Regions from separate parts of the Paenibacillus sp. GYB003 genome, predicted to be linked through region 2. Evidence: riboswitches for the same ligand, from Rfam matches in the RefSeq annotation. Region 2 holds a riboswitch; the other holds the start of a gene.
What was found. A riboswitch is a leader RNA that binds a small molecule or an ion and turns the genes downstream of it on or off. The one in region 2 is predicted to bind cyclic di-GMP.
Positions count from the first base shown of each region.

Region 1 (7,771 bases), on a different contig from region 2:
CGTCGACTTCGCTTCGCAACCGATGGACCTCACAGCGCGCCTGCTCGCCCGTTATCCATTGCGAATGACCGGTTTGCGCAGCCAGTTTGCCGTCGAGAGTCATCGCCACCTTGGAAATAATGAACGGCCGCCGTTGCGTCATATTCAGCACAAAACGTTCATTGAGCCGTTCAGCCTCCGCCTTCATTACCCCTACCTCCACTTCGATCCCATGCCGCCTCAATATTTGAAATCCGCGCCCGGCCACAAGAGGATTCGGATCCTCCATGGCCGCAACTACGCGACGGACTCCAGAGCCGCAAATAAGCTCTGCGCAGGGCGGCGTTTTCCCGTAATGGGAGCACGGTTCCAGCGTAACATACAAGGTAGCGTCTTTGGCATGCTCGCCGGCCATGCGGAAGGCGTGTACCTCGGCGTGGGGTTCACCCGCCTTTCGATGGACTCCCGTGCCGACAATTTGTCCTTCTTTGACCAAAACGGCGCCGACAACGGGATTCGGCGATGTTTTTCCTTTGCAGGTTGCCGCCAGATCGAGTGCGATCTTCATAAAAGGCTCGTCCGTCTTCATTCCCGTTACCCCCCTCACGATCCGTGATCCAGGCTTTGCATCTGTATGCCGGGGGGGAGATGGCCCGATTTGGCAATTTTGGTTGCCAAATAACGTCTATTGTATTTGGACGGCTTTCCCCAAATCGGGTAATGATCGTTGGTGGACAGCCCTTGTTCTTGCAACGATTGCAATTTTTTAGGATTGTTCGTAATCAGGGTCACGGGCTTGGGCCGCAAGTAGCGAAGCACCCGTATCGCTTCGTCATAGGAGCGGTGATCGTCCGAAAACCCTAGTGCGACATTGGCTTCCACCGTATCGTACCCTTCTTCTTGAAGCACGTACGTCAAAGATTTGGCGAATAAACCAATTCCGCGTCCTTCGTGGTCGGCCAGATAGAACAGGGCACCGCTTCCGTTGTTCACCATCATGGACATGGAACGCCGCAATTGAAAGCCGCAATCGCACCGCTTGCTGCCGAATATATCTCCCGTATGGCAAATACTGTGCATCCGAACGAGCGTTTGCTCCGCGTTGGCGAAATCGCCGTAGACTAATACGGAGGATTGCTGATAGGACGCGAGATTCATCTGGGGAAGCACGGCGAGAAGATCTTCTTTTTGCAGCATGCTTTTCTCGATCTTTAACCATGCGTACCACTGGAACATTATTTCCCGATCGTCCAATTGAACGGGAAGTCGAACCGGACCGACCAGGCCGATATCCGGGCGCCCCGGTTCCCTAAGAATGGTCAGCTTGTCCGCCAACACGCTTCTGACTAGTCGTTTCATCATTGAATGTTCCGCTCCTTTATGAAGGAAAAGGAAGCAAGCGTTCCATTTTCGTCTCCTCCATGGATATGAGAATATCTCCGCAATCGGTTCCGGGGTACTAAGAGCTACGACATGACCAACGGGCGGAATTCCTGTTTTTGAAGCGGCTCGAACAATGCCGCCTTGCCGGGAAACCGATCGGACTGGCAGTAATGGAGGCCGGCGACCTGCCAGCGCCGCAGAAACTCGTCGATCACGTCGTAATGGCTGCCCAGATGAAGGCGCACATACGGCGCAGGCGCAGCCTGATTGAAGAGCGATGCGCATAAAAGCGTACCCGTGGCATAAAACAAGTCGTCGCGGAACAGGTCGATGCCGTTTTCGAGCGCTTGATATACTTTCGGCACCTCGAATAGCATGTAGGAGGTCGAGGGACCGACGCAAACGCTCTCGTTCGGCCAGCCCATTGCCTCGACCAGCTTTTGTCGCACGCGCTCCTTCTGGCGGGTGTAGAACATCCCGGTTTCCAATGTCCATTCGGCGGCTTCCCGGGTTGCAAGCCATGCGCACATCACTTCGGCGTTGTGAGTGTTGCAGTGGTACCGGTTTATCCACGACTCCCGGGCCAACCGGCGCAGCAGCATGGGCGAAGTTGTAATCGCGGCGACACCCATCGTGTTGCAGCTGAACTGTTTGCCGAAAGGTCGGGTCGCCATCCATCTCTCGAACATTCCGGATTGCACGATAGGGTTATCGCCTTCATTCTCGTCAAACAGATTCAATACGCTTTTCAAGGTGTTGACCACCGGAACACGCGGGTCGTGGACGTTGTAATAGGCGTCGTCGATCAGCAAATATCCCGATTCCTCCGCGCAAAGCCGGAGCAAATAGGCGGTTGCATCCGTCGGCCATTGCATTCCGGTCGGGTTGTGCTGCGGATTGCTCACCGCAATACCGATATGGACGTCGCGGCGCTGTCTGAGCTCCTGGACGACCGAGTCCCACTCGTTCAGATCGGGGAGCCATCCGTGTTTGGGACGAATCGGAAGATAGACGATGTCAAATCCGACATCCTTGAAAATCCCCCTGTAGTCCCACGACGGAGTAGGCACAAGCGCGACCGGTTTTTTGCCGGGATGCAGCTCCCGGGAATGGCGGATCGCGATTTTGGCCAGATCGTACATCGCCATTCTCGTGGTCATCGCCAGGCATCCGACATCGATGTCAAGCCCATTGCCGGCCCGGCGGTCTTCAAGCTCGTGTTCACTGATAATCAGATTACGCATGAACGTACGATGCCGCTGAATTCCGTAGCCGCACTCGGCATATCCCATCATCTCGCGCGTGAAGGTAAACTTGTTGAGAAATTCCAGGAAGCGGGGACTTACGCCGTTCCAATGCTCGCCTTTGACGGCGTAAAGAACCGGTCCGTGAGGCGATCCCGCTTTGACATACTCGTCGTAAAGCACTTGCTCCGGCGAACATTTGCGAAGCTCGTCAGACTCGTTGGCGAGATGATCGGCCGCTCCCGCGATATGGCTCCGAAGATGCGACGGCTGTACGCTTGCATGAATTTTCATATGAATATCCCTCCCTTGTTTTAGGCCAGGCCGTCGCCTGGCGGCTTGTCCGGAAAACGGATTTTCCCGGCTGCTTGTTCCTCCTCCGTATTATGGCGTTTTTAACGCGAGCGGCGCATCCCCCCTTTCAATGTCTTGGCAGAAAACGCAAAAAGCCTCCGTCCACTTTAATAAATCCATAAATAGAAAGATAGACGGAGGCTTCCGTCGTATTCGGCAGCTGGCTGGCATCGCGGCGGCAGATCGGCCCGCTTTAGCCCCTGTAGCTTTGCGTCGCCACTTTTCAGTGGGTTTGCTATTATCGTACGAAGTATTCAATTGTCAATCTATTCAGAATATACTACGTTTTCCATTGAGAATCGATAGGTCTTGTGTTTTATATTTCTGAGAGTTATTGTAAAATATAATTTTCGTTGCTCCGGTATGGTTAAGAACTGAAATTTACGTTCGGGAGGAAAAGTCCGATGGGAAACGAGCTGCGACTTGTAAGGCCGTCCGCCGAATACCGCGACGCTTACCTATCGTTTTATAACGAATGGCTGGGGAGCGGGGAAAAGATGGTGCCGTGGGTGATCGCAAGAGACCCGTCCGATTTCGCGGCGATGCTCGACTATTTGTTTTCGCAGGACAGCGAGGAAAAGCTCGACGACCCGAATTGGGTGCCGCATTCGACGTACTGGCTGATCGACGGGAGGAACGAAGTCGCGGGCGTAACGAACATTCGCCATCGGCTGAACCGGAAGCTGCTGAACAGCGGCGGGCATATCGGCTACGGCATTCGTCCGTCCGCGCGGCGGAAAGGGTACGCGACCGCTCTGCTTGCGCTTGCGCTGCAAAAGGCGAGGGAACTCGGCATTTCCGACGTTCTCGTCTGCTGCGACCGGAACAACGTCGGCTCGGAAAAAACGATATTGAAAAACGGGGGCGTATTCGAGTCGGAATATACGGAGGAGGACGGCGGCGCCGTCAAACGGTTTTGGATCGGTCCATAAGGCGCAGGAGAAAATACAAACAAACGTGTGAGTATATTTATGCCTTTATATTAAGCAATGGATTGATTATTACGCAAACGTGTGCTATTTTGAAATTGTACAGAAGCTGCGGAGGCTTGGAAAACGATGGTTACTATCAAAGATATTGCGAGAGCCGCAGGCGTCACGCATTCGACCGTATCCCGCGCTCTCAACAACGAAGCCGGCGTCAGCGAGAAGATGAGGCAAAAAATCGCCGATATCGCGAGGCAGATGAACTATGTTCCGAATGTGGCGGCCAAACGGCTGATTCGTAAAAAAACGAATTATATCGGTCTTATTTGGCCGAGAATGGAAGGGCTTTTCTTTTACAATTTGAGTCTGGCGTTGCATAAAGAGGGCAAAAAACGAGGCTACGATGTCATCATGACGATGGCCGATCCGGTAGAAGCGCTTCGCAGCTTCAATCAGTTGATGGTCGATTACGTCGTCTATTGGACCGGCTTCATCGACTGGGTCCCTTCGTTCGACTTTATCAAGGAGGCGGAACGATTCGACGGAAAAATGATTTTGCTTGGCGGAGGAAAGATGGAAGGGGCTCATTCGATCGAAATCAACCGAAGAGGCGGGATATACGAAGCCGTACGCTATTTGGCGGAACTAGGGCACCGTTCGATCGGGTTTGTCGGTTACCCGTCATTGGACAAATTCAACGGCTATATGCAAGGGATCACGGAATTCGGGCTGAATTACCGTCCGGATTTCATTGTCAATTCGACCGAATCTTCGAAGGAACAGGCATTCGAAGCGTTCATCGACAAGTCGGACAGGCCGTCCGCGCTAGTCGTCGATTGCCAAGGTACGCTCGTCTGGCTTAACCGGCTGTTGAAGCGGCATCGCTTGCACATTCCGGACGATATGTCGCTCATCGTTTACGATGACGTACCGGAGATGGAGATGTTCGATATTCCGCCCACGACGGTCGGTCCTTCGATCGATCGGCTTGTCGACCGCTCGCTGGAACTGCTGCTTCCGGGCGCTGCTACGGAACGGGCGGATGGGGACGAAGACGGAGCATGGACGCACGAAACGATGGAGCCGACTTTGACGGTGCGCCAATCGACCCGCGAAATCCATAACGGATAAGAGGGAAGTCGATAACGGCCATGGCCGTCTTTTCAGCCGGTCGGAAATCGATTGCTACCGTATGGAAGCGGTTGCAGAACAATTGACGCGCTTTGCCGCGAAAGGGGGGATGCCCGGCATTCAATACGATGATGACTGGCTGTCTTCAATCGAAAACGCGAACACCATGCAGGCGGAAAGTGATATTGCAATTCGCCACTTCGGAACGAACGGAGGACGACTATGTTGAACAGAAAGGTATCGGCCATAGCTGCCGGAACTGCGCTGATCGCGCTGCTGTCTTCTTGCGGAGGAAGCTCGGGCGGCAACGCCGGCGACGCGAACCCGAAAGAGGCCGGACCGGCGCCATCCAAGATCGATACGGACAAGCCGCTTGAAATCGTGTTTCATACGAACAGCGGCGATTCGGAAGAAGCCTTTAACGATTTGTACGGAAACGCACTGCGAAAAAAGTTCCCGAATTGGACGATCCGGTATGTTCAGTCCAAAGCGGGACAGACGCTTCCCGAGCTTCTTGCCCAAGGGCAGCAAATCGACGTGCTGTACGCATCCGCTCCGTACTTTTTCCAGCTCGTAACAAACGTCAATATGCAGTACGACATGACGGAGCTGGCCAAGACGCGGCAAGTCGATTTAACCAAATTCGAGCCGACGTTAATCGACGGTATCCGTTCGTCCGGCGACGGCAAGCTGTACGGATTGCCGATCACGAACATGAATCAGGTGTTGTTTTATAACAAAGGGATATTCAACCAATTCGGCGTGCCGTATCCGAAAGACGGGATGACTTGGGACGATGCGCTGGAGCTGGCGAAAAAAGTAACCCGGCGCGAAGGCGACCGGCAATACATCGGCTTGGCGGCTTCGCCGGCCCACATACTTGGTTCGAACCAGCTGTCCAAGCCCTATACCGATCCGGTCACGGATAAGCCGACGTTTCAGGACGACGCCTGGAAGCAGTTGATTCGGACATTGTTTCTTGCCCCGGCCGAAGACGAAGGATATAAGGCGAGGGCGACCGAGCTGAAGCGGATTCCGTACCGGCTGGAGCTGACGAACTCGCAGGAGCTGGCGATGTTTGTATTCAATTCGCAATTTCCGTTCATCGTGCCGAAAGATATGGAAAAAATCGAGTGGGACCTCGTCTCGCTGCCGACGTTCAAGGAAAAGCCGAAAGTGGGCTCTCAGGCGGCGCCGGTCGTGATGGGCGTTACGAGCTCGGCCAAAAACAAAGAAGCGGCAATGGAGGCGATCGCGTATTTGACCGGCGCCGACATCCAAATGTCGTACTCGAAGAAAGGCATCATGCCCGTCATCGACGAGGCTGCGGTCAAAAAAGCTTATGGTTCGGAATCCGCCTTCAAGGACAAAAACTGGCAAGCCGTCTTCTACAACGAATTCGCGCCGATGGCCAAAAAATCGAAGTACCAACTGCTTGTCGAAGGCAAGCTGACCCCGAATATCGTCGACGTTGTAACCGGCAAAACCGACCTGAATACGGCGCTCCGCAAATCGGCGGAAGAAGCTGAGAAAGCGATCGCCGAGGAAAAGCAAAAATAATTTCAATGTTGCCTGGAGGTGCAGCGATGGATCAGACAAGAAGAAAGCTGCTTGCTTCGCTGGGTATGGCGGGGGCTGGCGCCTTGTTTTCCAGCTCGATAAGCGGGGCGGCGGACGGGGTGTTCGGAAATTCGGTAACAGCCGTCGTATACGGCGGAGGCGGGTGCGCTCCGATACCTGATGCGGAAACGTGCGCAGCGATGTTTGTTGCGGACATTCGGTCGATGACGGACGTATGCGCATCCGCGGCATATTACGTACTTGACGGCGGAAAGGAAGGCTTTTTTCGATACGATGCCTCGGACACGAACTCTGCCGACAACGGAGGAACCGTATTGGTGACGGCTGCCGGCCATAGACTGAAGCGGGTCGTCACCGATGGCATCGTGCAAGTATCGTGGTTCGGCGCACGCGGCGACGGCAATGCGGACGACACCGATGCGATCCAGGCCGCGATCGATTTCGTGTCCGGGAAGAAGGACGGCGGTACGGTATATTTCCCGCCGGGTACGTATATTGTCTCCCCGACGATGACAAGACGGATCGTGCTTCGCAGCAACGTGCATGTAACGGGAAGCCGCAATGCAATCGTCAAAGTAAAGCCCGATGCAGGCAACTACTTGACGGTTTTCGGGCCGCAGAGCAATTCGACGATGTTGAAGAACGTATCGATTTCCCAAATATGCATCGACCAGAACGGAACGAACAACACGACGGGGTATGTGCAAGCGGGGGCGAATGCGGGGGCGCAGTTTGCGGTTATGGCTTTCCGATTCGAGGGCGTTACGATCGACAACGTCCGGTTCGAAACGGCATCCGGCATCAATACCGTCGTGTTGAACGGAAGCGGCTCGCGAGAGGCGGTTGTCCGCAACTGCTACTTCAAATTCGTTCGGGCGAACGGCGCGCCGAATTACGACCATGCTACCGTCTATTTCAACTGCGATAATCATTATGCCGTGAATAACGTATTTGTCGCGGACGTTGGCGATAAGGCATATGCTGCCATCGAAACGCATAACGGACTGAGCGTAATATCCGGCAATGTAATGGAAGGGTACTGCACGGGTGTAAACGTATGCAGCGCCAGCACCGGCCAGCCGATGGCGCGGGCGTCGTCCGATATTACCGTAGTCGGAAACACTATCGGTCGGACGAATCACGGCATCCGGTTATGGCCGTTTACCGGGCAAC
Region 1 covers NZ_JARBDC010000064.1:7,283-15,053, forward strand. The annotation lists gene ribD (bifunctional diaminohydroxyphosphoribosylaminopyrimidine deaminase/5-amino-6-(5-phosphoribosylamino)uracil reductase RibD) at 1-568, opposite strand, end outside; gene PV407_RS20090 (GTP cyclohydrolase II) at 583-1,341, opposite strand; gene PV407_RS20095 (pyridoxal phosphate-dependent aminotransferase) at 1,446-2,789, opposite strand; cyclic di-GMP riboswitch class I at 3,113-3,207, opposite strand; gene PV407_RS20100 (GNAT family N-acetyltransferase) at 3,365-3,892, shown strand; gene PV407_RS20105 (LacI family DNA-binding transcriptional regulator) at 4,019-5,017, shown strand; gene PV407_RS20110 (hypothetical protein) at 5,079-5,246, shown strand; gene PV407_RS20115 (ABC transporter substrate-binding protein) at 5,240-6,577, shown strand; gene PV407_RS20120 (glycosyl hydrolase family 28-related protein) at 6,604-7,771, shown strand, end outside.
Region 1: linked by a shared signal. The riboswitch ahead of PV407_RS20095 (pyridoxal phosphate-dependent aminotransferase) and the one ahead of PV407_RS26925 (cadherin-like beta sandwich domain-containing protein) in region 2 are both predicted to bind cyclic di-GMP.

Region 2 (7,771 bases):
ATGATGGCGTTTCGCGATCCGCCGGATCATACTCGCCTTCGTTCGCTGGTCAACCAAGCCTTCACCCCGAGCATCGCCAAACGGTTGGAACCGAGAATTCGCGAAATTGCATCCTATCTTCTTCAAGAGATCGAACCGGGCGAGACGTTCGACCTGTTTCACCGGTATGCCTACCAGCTGCCGATAATCGTGATCGCCGAATTGTTCGGTGCCCCTGCGGCAGATCGCGAGCTGATCAAGGAATGGTCGAGAAACTTGCTGCCTGCGGTCGATCACAACCCGTCCAAGGAGGCGCTTGTACAAGCGAACCAAGCCATGATAGAGATTCGCGATTACTGTCGGGACCTGGTGCGTGAACGATCTCGAAATCCGAAATTAGATCTGCTGAGCGGGTTGATCCGAGCCACGCATGAAGAAGACCGGATGTCCGAGGATGAACTTGTGAACATGTGTGTGCTCATTCTCGAGGCCGGTCACGAAACCACGACGAACTTGATTGCGAATTCAGCTTACCTGGTGGCCCGATACCCGGAGCAGCAAGCGCTGCTTCGAGCTCAACCCGAATGGTTGGAGTCCGCCATTGAAGAGATTCTGCGTTTCGAGCCCTCCGTCCAGCTGCGACATCGGATCGTCGGGGAAGACATCGAGTACAAGGGGCATCTTTTGAAACGGGGAGATTCGGTGGCAGCCTGGATTGCGTCCGCCAATCGGGATCCTGACGTATTTTCCGATCCGGATCCGGATACGTTCGATATTACCCGCGGCAAAAATCCCCATTTGTCGTTCGGACAAGGGGTCCACTTCTGCCTCGGCGCACCTCTGGCGCGGAGAGAGGGCGCGATTGCTTTGCAAACGCTTTTGGACAAGTACGAACGTCTGGAGCTGGTTGAGGGGCGTGTTGAATGGAAGCCGACTCCGGGGAGACGAAGCTTCGAGGAGCTTGTCGTTCATGTGAACTGATGTTTACAGCCACTGGAGAAAGGAGCTGCGTGACATGACCTTGAGCGCGAATTATTTCCGTGAGCAGTCCGTATCCTTGCAACCGAAGCTGGTTGCCATGCGGAGGGAGCTGCACCAATATCCCGAACTGTCGAACGAAGAATACGAGACGACGGCACGGATTCGAACCTGGCTGGAGGAAGCGTGCGTTCGGCTTCTCGACCTGAGGCTGCCTACCGGTGTATTGGCGGAGGTGAAGGGGGCGAGGCCGGGACCGACGATCCTGCTTCGCGCCGATATTGACGCGCTCCCCGTCGCGGAACAGACGGGCTTGCCGTTTGCCTCAAAGGTTCCCGGAAAGATGCACGCCTGCGGCCACGATTTTCATACGGCCGCAATCATCGGGGCGGCGGAGCTGCTGCAGGCGCGAGCGGACGAACTGCACGGTACCGTCCGCCTGTTGTTCCAGCCGGCGGAAGAGCTGGCTGTCGGCGCCCGCGCGGTCATCGAAGCGGGCGCCTTGGAAGGAGTCAGCGCGGTATTCGGGATGCACAATAACCCGGAACTTCCCGTGGGTACTGTAGGGATACGGACTGGGCCCATGACGGCGTCGGTCGATCGTTTCGATATCAGTGTCCAAGGCAAGGGCGGTCATGCGGGTGTGCCGGAGGCGGCCGTCGACCCGGTGGTGATCAGCAGTGCGATCGTCACCGCCCTCCAGACGTTGGTCAGCCGCAATGCCAGTCCGCACCATTCCGCCGTTGTCAGCGTGTGCAAGCTGCAGGCCGGTGCGGCTTGGAATATCATACCGGACACCGGGGTTCTGGAAGGCACGGTAAGAACGTTTCAGCCGGAGGCTAGGGCGCGAATTCCCGATCAGATGCGACGGATCGTCGAGGGTGTGGCCGAAGGATACGGGGCCGAGGCGTACTTGAAGTGGACGGCAATGATTCCCGCGGTGAACAACGATGCGCGAATGACCGGTATCATCCAAGCGGCGGCCGAAACGCAAGGACTCCGTATCGTAGAAGCGGTGCCTACGATGGGAGGCGAAGATTTCTCCCTGTACCAGGAGCGGGTGCCCGGCTGCTTCATTTGGATGGGAACGGGGGGGACCGAGCAGTGGCATCATCCGCGATTTACGTTGAACGAAGAAGCGCTGGCCGTCAGCGCTTCCTTGTTCGCGGTGACGGCCGTGCAGGCTTTGAGGTCGATCGGATGAGACCGGCCTCACCGACCTCGAAGTTTGTCAAATCCATTTTATTGTCAAGCAATATTTCGACAAAAATACCCTATTTTGGGTAAGTCGGCCGACTTATTTAAAAACAGTGTATATTTTGGTAGATTTATGCCGAACCGTTGAGAAAAAAGGCAAACCCGCTGAAAAGCGGGGACGCAAAGCTACAGGGGCTAAGGCGGACATGCATGTCCGCGATGCCAGCCAGTTGCCCGAAACGGCGGATGAACCTCCGTCTGTTTGCATGCGAATGCTGTCGGGCGGAGTTTTTTTGTTCGGCGGACATTGTTCGGGGAGGGAATGCCGTGAGCCGGAATCGGATTTACCCGGTACGGAAAGGAGGTGATTCGAATGAGGATTCGACACTAGAGACCGCCGGCGAAATGGCCGTACGGCACAGCCGGCATTTTGAAATCGAACAAGAGGGGAAGGAAATCGGAATAGATGGGGGAATCGGACCAATCGTTGACGAGTCTCGCCATTCACACCATACTCGATGCCATCATGCATTTAACAGGAGGTTTGTAAATGCTCACAGGTTCTAGACTGCGGCCGTTTCGGCCATTCGTTTCGGCTGTGCTCAGCGTGGCTTTGGTTGTTTCGGCATGGACCGGAACGATTCTTTTTCCGACTCCCGCCTCCGCGGCTTCCGCGCCGGTGACGAAGGTGTTTCAGGAAGGTCTTGACGGATACGCGGGCACGCAATGCAGTTATGTCAGCAAAGGTTTCCCCAATGATACCAATGAGACTAAGGGTCTCTCCATTGGCAAAAATGCATCCGGGACGACGGATATTCGGATTTTTTGTCAGTTCGATCTTTCGTCCATACCGCAGCATGCAACGATTGCGAGCGCCAGTTTTGAACTAACCAGAACTCCCTTTGGTGCAACGCCGGACGCGGCCGTACCCGTATCGGTCCATAAGGTCAATACGGCCTGGGATCAAGGTATAATTACGTGGAATAATTCGGTAACGACCGCGATTTATGATCCGACCCCCGTCAAGGTGCAGACAATCAACGCGATTGCACCCAGATCCGTGGCGACATTCGACATAACCCCCCTCGCTCGGCAATGGGTCGACAGAAGCGCGCCGAATTATGGAATCATGCTGCAGGTGGCGGAACTGCCTGTCGGTATAACGAACTGGTCTAGAGGGTTTAGTCATGAAGAGCTCACATTATATCCGGCTGATCGTCCCAAGCTGACGGTTACCTACACCATTCCTCCAACCGGCGTAGACGTAACGCCGACTACGTTATCGCTGGTACAAGGCGGAAGTACGGGACAGCTCAGCGCGACTGTGCTTCCCGATACGGCAACGAATAAAACCGTAACGTGGACGTCGTCCAATTCCGCCGTTGCGACGGTCGATGTCGGCGGGGTCGTCACGCCGATCGGCCCGGGCACGGCGACCATCACCGCGACGACGGAAGACGGGAACTATACGGATACGAGCACGGTAACCGTTAAGGCTCCGAATGTACCCGCTACGGGTGTGGACGTTACGCCGTCCACCCTATCGCTGATACAAGGCGGAAGCGCGGGACAGCTCAGCGCAACCGTGCTTCCCGATACGGCAACGAATAAAACCGTGACGTGGTCGTCGTCCAACACCGCCGTAGCGACGGTCGACGCCGTCGGGGTCGTCACGCCGATCGGCCCGGGCACGGCGACCATAACCGCGACGACAGAGGACGGGAACTATACGGATGCGAGTACGGTGACGGTTTCCAGCGCAAACCTGAGCAACCTTGTGCTATCGGAAGGTTTGCTGACGCCGACGTTCAACGGCGGAACGACGAATTATACGGTTGCGGTGTTGAACGGCGTGAACAGCCTGACGGTTACACCGTCCGTTTATGATCCGAATGCGACGGTGAAGGTGAACGGGAAACCGGTAACGAGCGGCACGGCGTCCGAGCCGATTCTGCTGAACGTTGGGGACAATAATGTGGTCGATGTAACGGTAACGGCACAAGACGGTACGACGACGAAAACGTACACGGTGACGGTGACTCGTGCGGCGGCGAGCAGCAACGCCGACTTGAACAATCTGACGTTGTCGGATGGCACTTTGGCGCCGGCATTCAATGGCGGAACAACGAGCTATTCGGCTACGGTAGCGAACAGCGTGTACAGCTTGACGGTTACGCCGACCACAGCGGACCCGAACGCGACGGTGACCGTCAATGGGACGCCGGTTGCGAGCGGCATGCCGTCGCAAGCCATTTCGCTGAATGTAGGGAACAATGAGGTCACGGTGACCGTCACGGCACAAGACGGCACGAAGAAGACATACACGATCGTGATTACCCGCAAGGCCGCGGCTCCGGCGCCGACCGACGATGGAGGCTCGGATTCCAGCGACAGCGACGGCAGCGGGGGCAGCAGCGGCGGAGGCGCATGGACGCCAACGGCTCCCGTCAACCCGACAAATCCTCCGGTAGATAAGCCGGATACGGACAAGCCGTCGGAACATTCGGGCGGGGCTGCATGTACGAAGCTTACCTGGTCGGATATCCAGAACCATTGGGCGAAAGCGGATATCGAATCGGCTTCGCAGCTGTGCGTGGTTCAGGGGCCTTCGAGCGACAAGTTTTTGCCGGACGACGAGGTGACGAGGCTGCAGTTCGCCTTGATGGTCGCACGGGCAATGAAGCTGCAGGCTGCGGGGAACGTCTCGAACCTGGAAGCTTTTGAAGATCGGCAGGACATCCCGGGCTGGGCAGCCGCCGAATTGACGGCGGCCGTCCAAGCGGGCATTATCGAAGGCTATGACGACAATACGTTGCGTCCGAACGAGAAGATCAGCCGGGCGGAAATGATCACCATGCTGATCCGGGGCTGGAACATGTCGGCTTCGTACGGGGCGACCACGTTCGCGGACGATGCGGACATTCCGGATTGGGCGAAAGGTTACGTTGCGAAAGCGGAGAAGGAAGGGATTATCGAAGGCCGCTCCAACAACCGTTTCGAGCCGTCCGGTACGGCCACTAGGGCGGAAGCCACCGTGGTGCTGGTCCGCATGCTGAGAGACAAGCCGTAAATCGGAGCCGCATCGGCTGCCATCACAACCGATGCCTCCGACTATGCATCCTGGCAAGCTGGACGAAGGGTTTTACGAACACGAAACAACCATTGCCGACTATTCCAGTCGTCGATGGTTGTTTTTTTGCGTAGGGTGGCATCTCGTCCCCCGCTTCGCTGCCGTTTCGCCACAACCAAAAGGTTCGGTTTGCGCAGCAATGGCGTCCGTATCGCTAAGCGCCAAAGCCGGGGCGGGTGGCGGGAAACGGCATATCGGCTCGTATGACCTGCGCTGCGTCGTCGGGAGTTGGAGCAGGGGCGAGCATGGGGCGGCGGCGGGACCGGACCTAAGTTCCAAGTGTCTAACGGACATGGCGGCCGCTATCGAGCCTCATTTCGGCTTATTTTGTTTCTAACGGACACAGGCGCACCTATTTGGCGAAAAACCCCTTTTTGGACGGCGGTTCGGAGCAAATAAGCGCAGTGGTGTCCGTTACGATTGGAAAACGGCCGATTTTCGCGAAATAAGCGCCGTGGCGTCCGTTACGTTTCGGAAGCAGCCTGGGGCGGCAATGTAATCGACCGGAACGGCAAGCTTGTATGGATCGATTGGGAGAGCGCAATCATCGCGCCCACGGTATGCGACTTGTTTTCGTACAAAGGTACGGAGTACGCCGCTTTTCGCCTAAATCTAAGCCAATGGCTTCACGATCTTTTGCATGAGAATTTCGGAGCCAGGCAAAAGCAAAACGATCCCGAAATGGTAGAGTTTCACTGTCCGGATCGCTGGGCGTCCATTGAAGCCGACATCGAGCAATTGTTCCGTAAAAAAACATGACGAACGGGCCGGATATTTCAGTAATAATCGTTCTCTACCGGTACCTTCACCGCATCCTCGAGTACGATGGAGTAGGTGATTAATAATCGGTTTACGAAGCCCGTAAAATACGGAGAATCCGCCGAATAGCTTTCCTATTTGACTCTCGGCCCGAATGCGGAAGAAGCATTGGGAATAACGCGGTAAAAGACTTGGAGGTTCAGCTATGCCGATTACCCGCGAAACGATTCTGAAAGAAATTGTGTCTGGTCTTGGCGGCGAAGAGTACATATTGGCCATTTGGCTGGAGGGAGCGGACGGCACAAACAGTTTGGACGAGTATTCCGACATCGATCTCGTTTGCTGCGCCAAGGAAGGATGCGTAGACGAGGCGATCGCGCGATTGGACGAATGTATGAGCGTTTTGGGACGAGTCGACATCGCCTATGAACAACCCGGCCGACCTAGCAATAACCGATATAAGGTATATCGCCTGGAGGATACGCCCGACTGTCCATTCATTGACGCGACAGTTCAAAGCGAGAGCGTGCCGGTTCCGTTCATTGCCGAGGACAAAACCGTCGTGCCGGTTGTATTGTTGGATAAGGCGGCTATTGTGAAGTATCGAACGATGGATCGCGCGTCCCTCCGTTCGCAACTGCATGCCCGATTGCTGCAAGCTCAGGGCCTCTACAGTCAAAGGAGTCGAGCGGTCAAGTATACGAAACGCGGGCTATTTTTGGAGTCGCTCATTTACTATCAGAAGTATGTATTGAACCCGCTTGTGGATGTGCTTCGCATCATCCATACTCCACTCCAAGCCGATTGTTTTCTGGTTCATGCGTCGCGGGATTTTCCCGCTGAAGTGGTGACGGCCTTGGAGCATCTGTATGGCGTAAAGACTGTGCAAGATATAGCCGAACGAATGGATTCGGCAGACGAATTATTTCATAAAGCTATGGCTGAGGCCGATGTCATGCTCTCGCAATAGTTCGGAGACGGGGGGTGTCGGCGATGACAAATCGTTCAGACTCGATGGTGCCGGGCGACGAGGTTTTGGACAAGTTCGGGATCCGACCGGTTGCCCCGCTCGGAGGGAGACTCAACCGGCATTGGCTCGTGAGTCGCAAGGACGAACTCCTTGTATTGCGCCTCTGGTCCGAGACGGCTCCGGTTGACGATATCGAGGATGAGGTGCGTCTGCTCCAAAGCATTGCAGCGCTGGGATGGCCTGTAGCAGCCGTCATTGAAGGGACGATCGAGCTGGAGGGGCGGACGTGGTGGCTGTTCCCCTATCTGGTCGCTTGACCCCGAGGATCGGGAGCTGCTCACGCCGATGTGGTGGGCGGGACTTATGGAGGGGGCCTGTCGGCACCTGAAGGAAGGGACTCGCAACGACGGCTGGATCGTCAAGAAATTGCTGGAGCGCTCTCCGTTGATGGGACCGGATGCCGTCGCATTTCGTTAAGTGCGGCTCCGATCGGAGAAAGCTTCGGTATAAGACGGGGCGCAATCATCGCTTGTCCCCGTGCATGTGCCGCTGTTTGGGCTGGGGAAGCCGTTTTCTCCGCTGTTGGAGACGGCTTCTTTTTTCGCAGATATGGAAAGGTTTAGCTTCGCCAAAGCGTTAAAGTGAAGTGGGGATTTCCGCCGGAGACGGTGTCCATAAACCGTGCCCCATTAATCCTGCACGGCCAACCGGAATCGAACGAACTGGAAAACCTCCGGTTCTGACGGTTTTTCTTAGTT
Region 2 covers NZ_JARBDC010000085.1:17,899-25,669, forward strand. The annotation lists gene PV407_RS26915 (cytochrome P450) at 1-960, shown strand, start outside; gene PV407_RS26920 (amidohydrolase) at 995-2,161, shown strand; cyclic di-GMP riboswitch class I at 2,300-2,392, shown strand; gene PV407_RS26925 (cadherin-like beta sandwich domain-containing protein) at 2,705-5,224, shown strand; gene PV407_RS26930 (hypothetical protein) at 5,705-6,043, shown strand; gene PV407_RS26935 (hypothetical protein) at 6,249-7,013, shown strand; gene PV407_RS26940 (phosphotransferase) at 7,037-7,330, shown strand.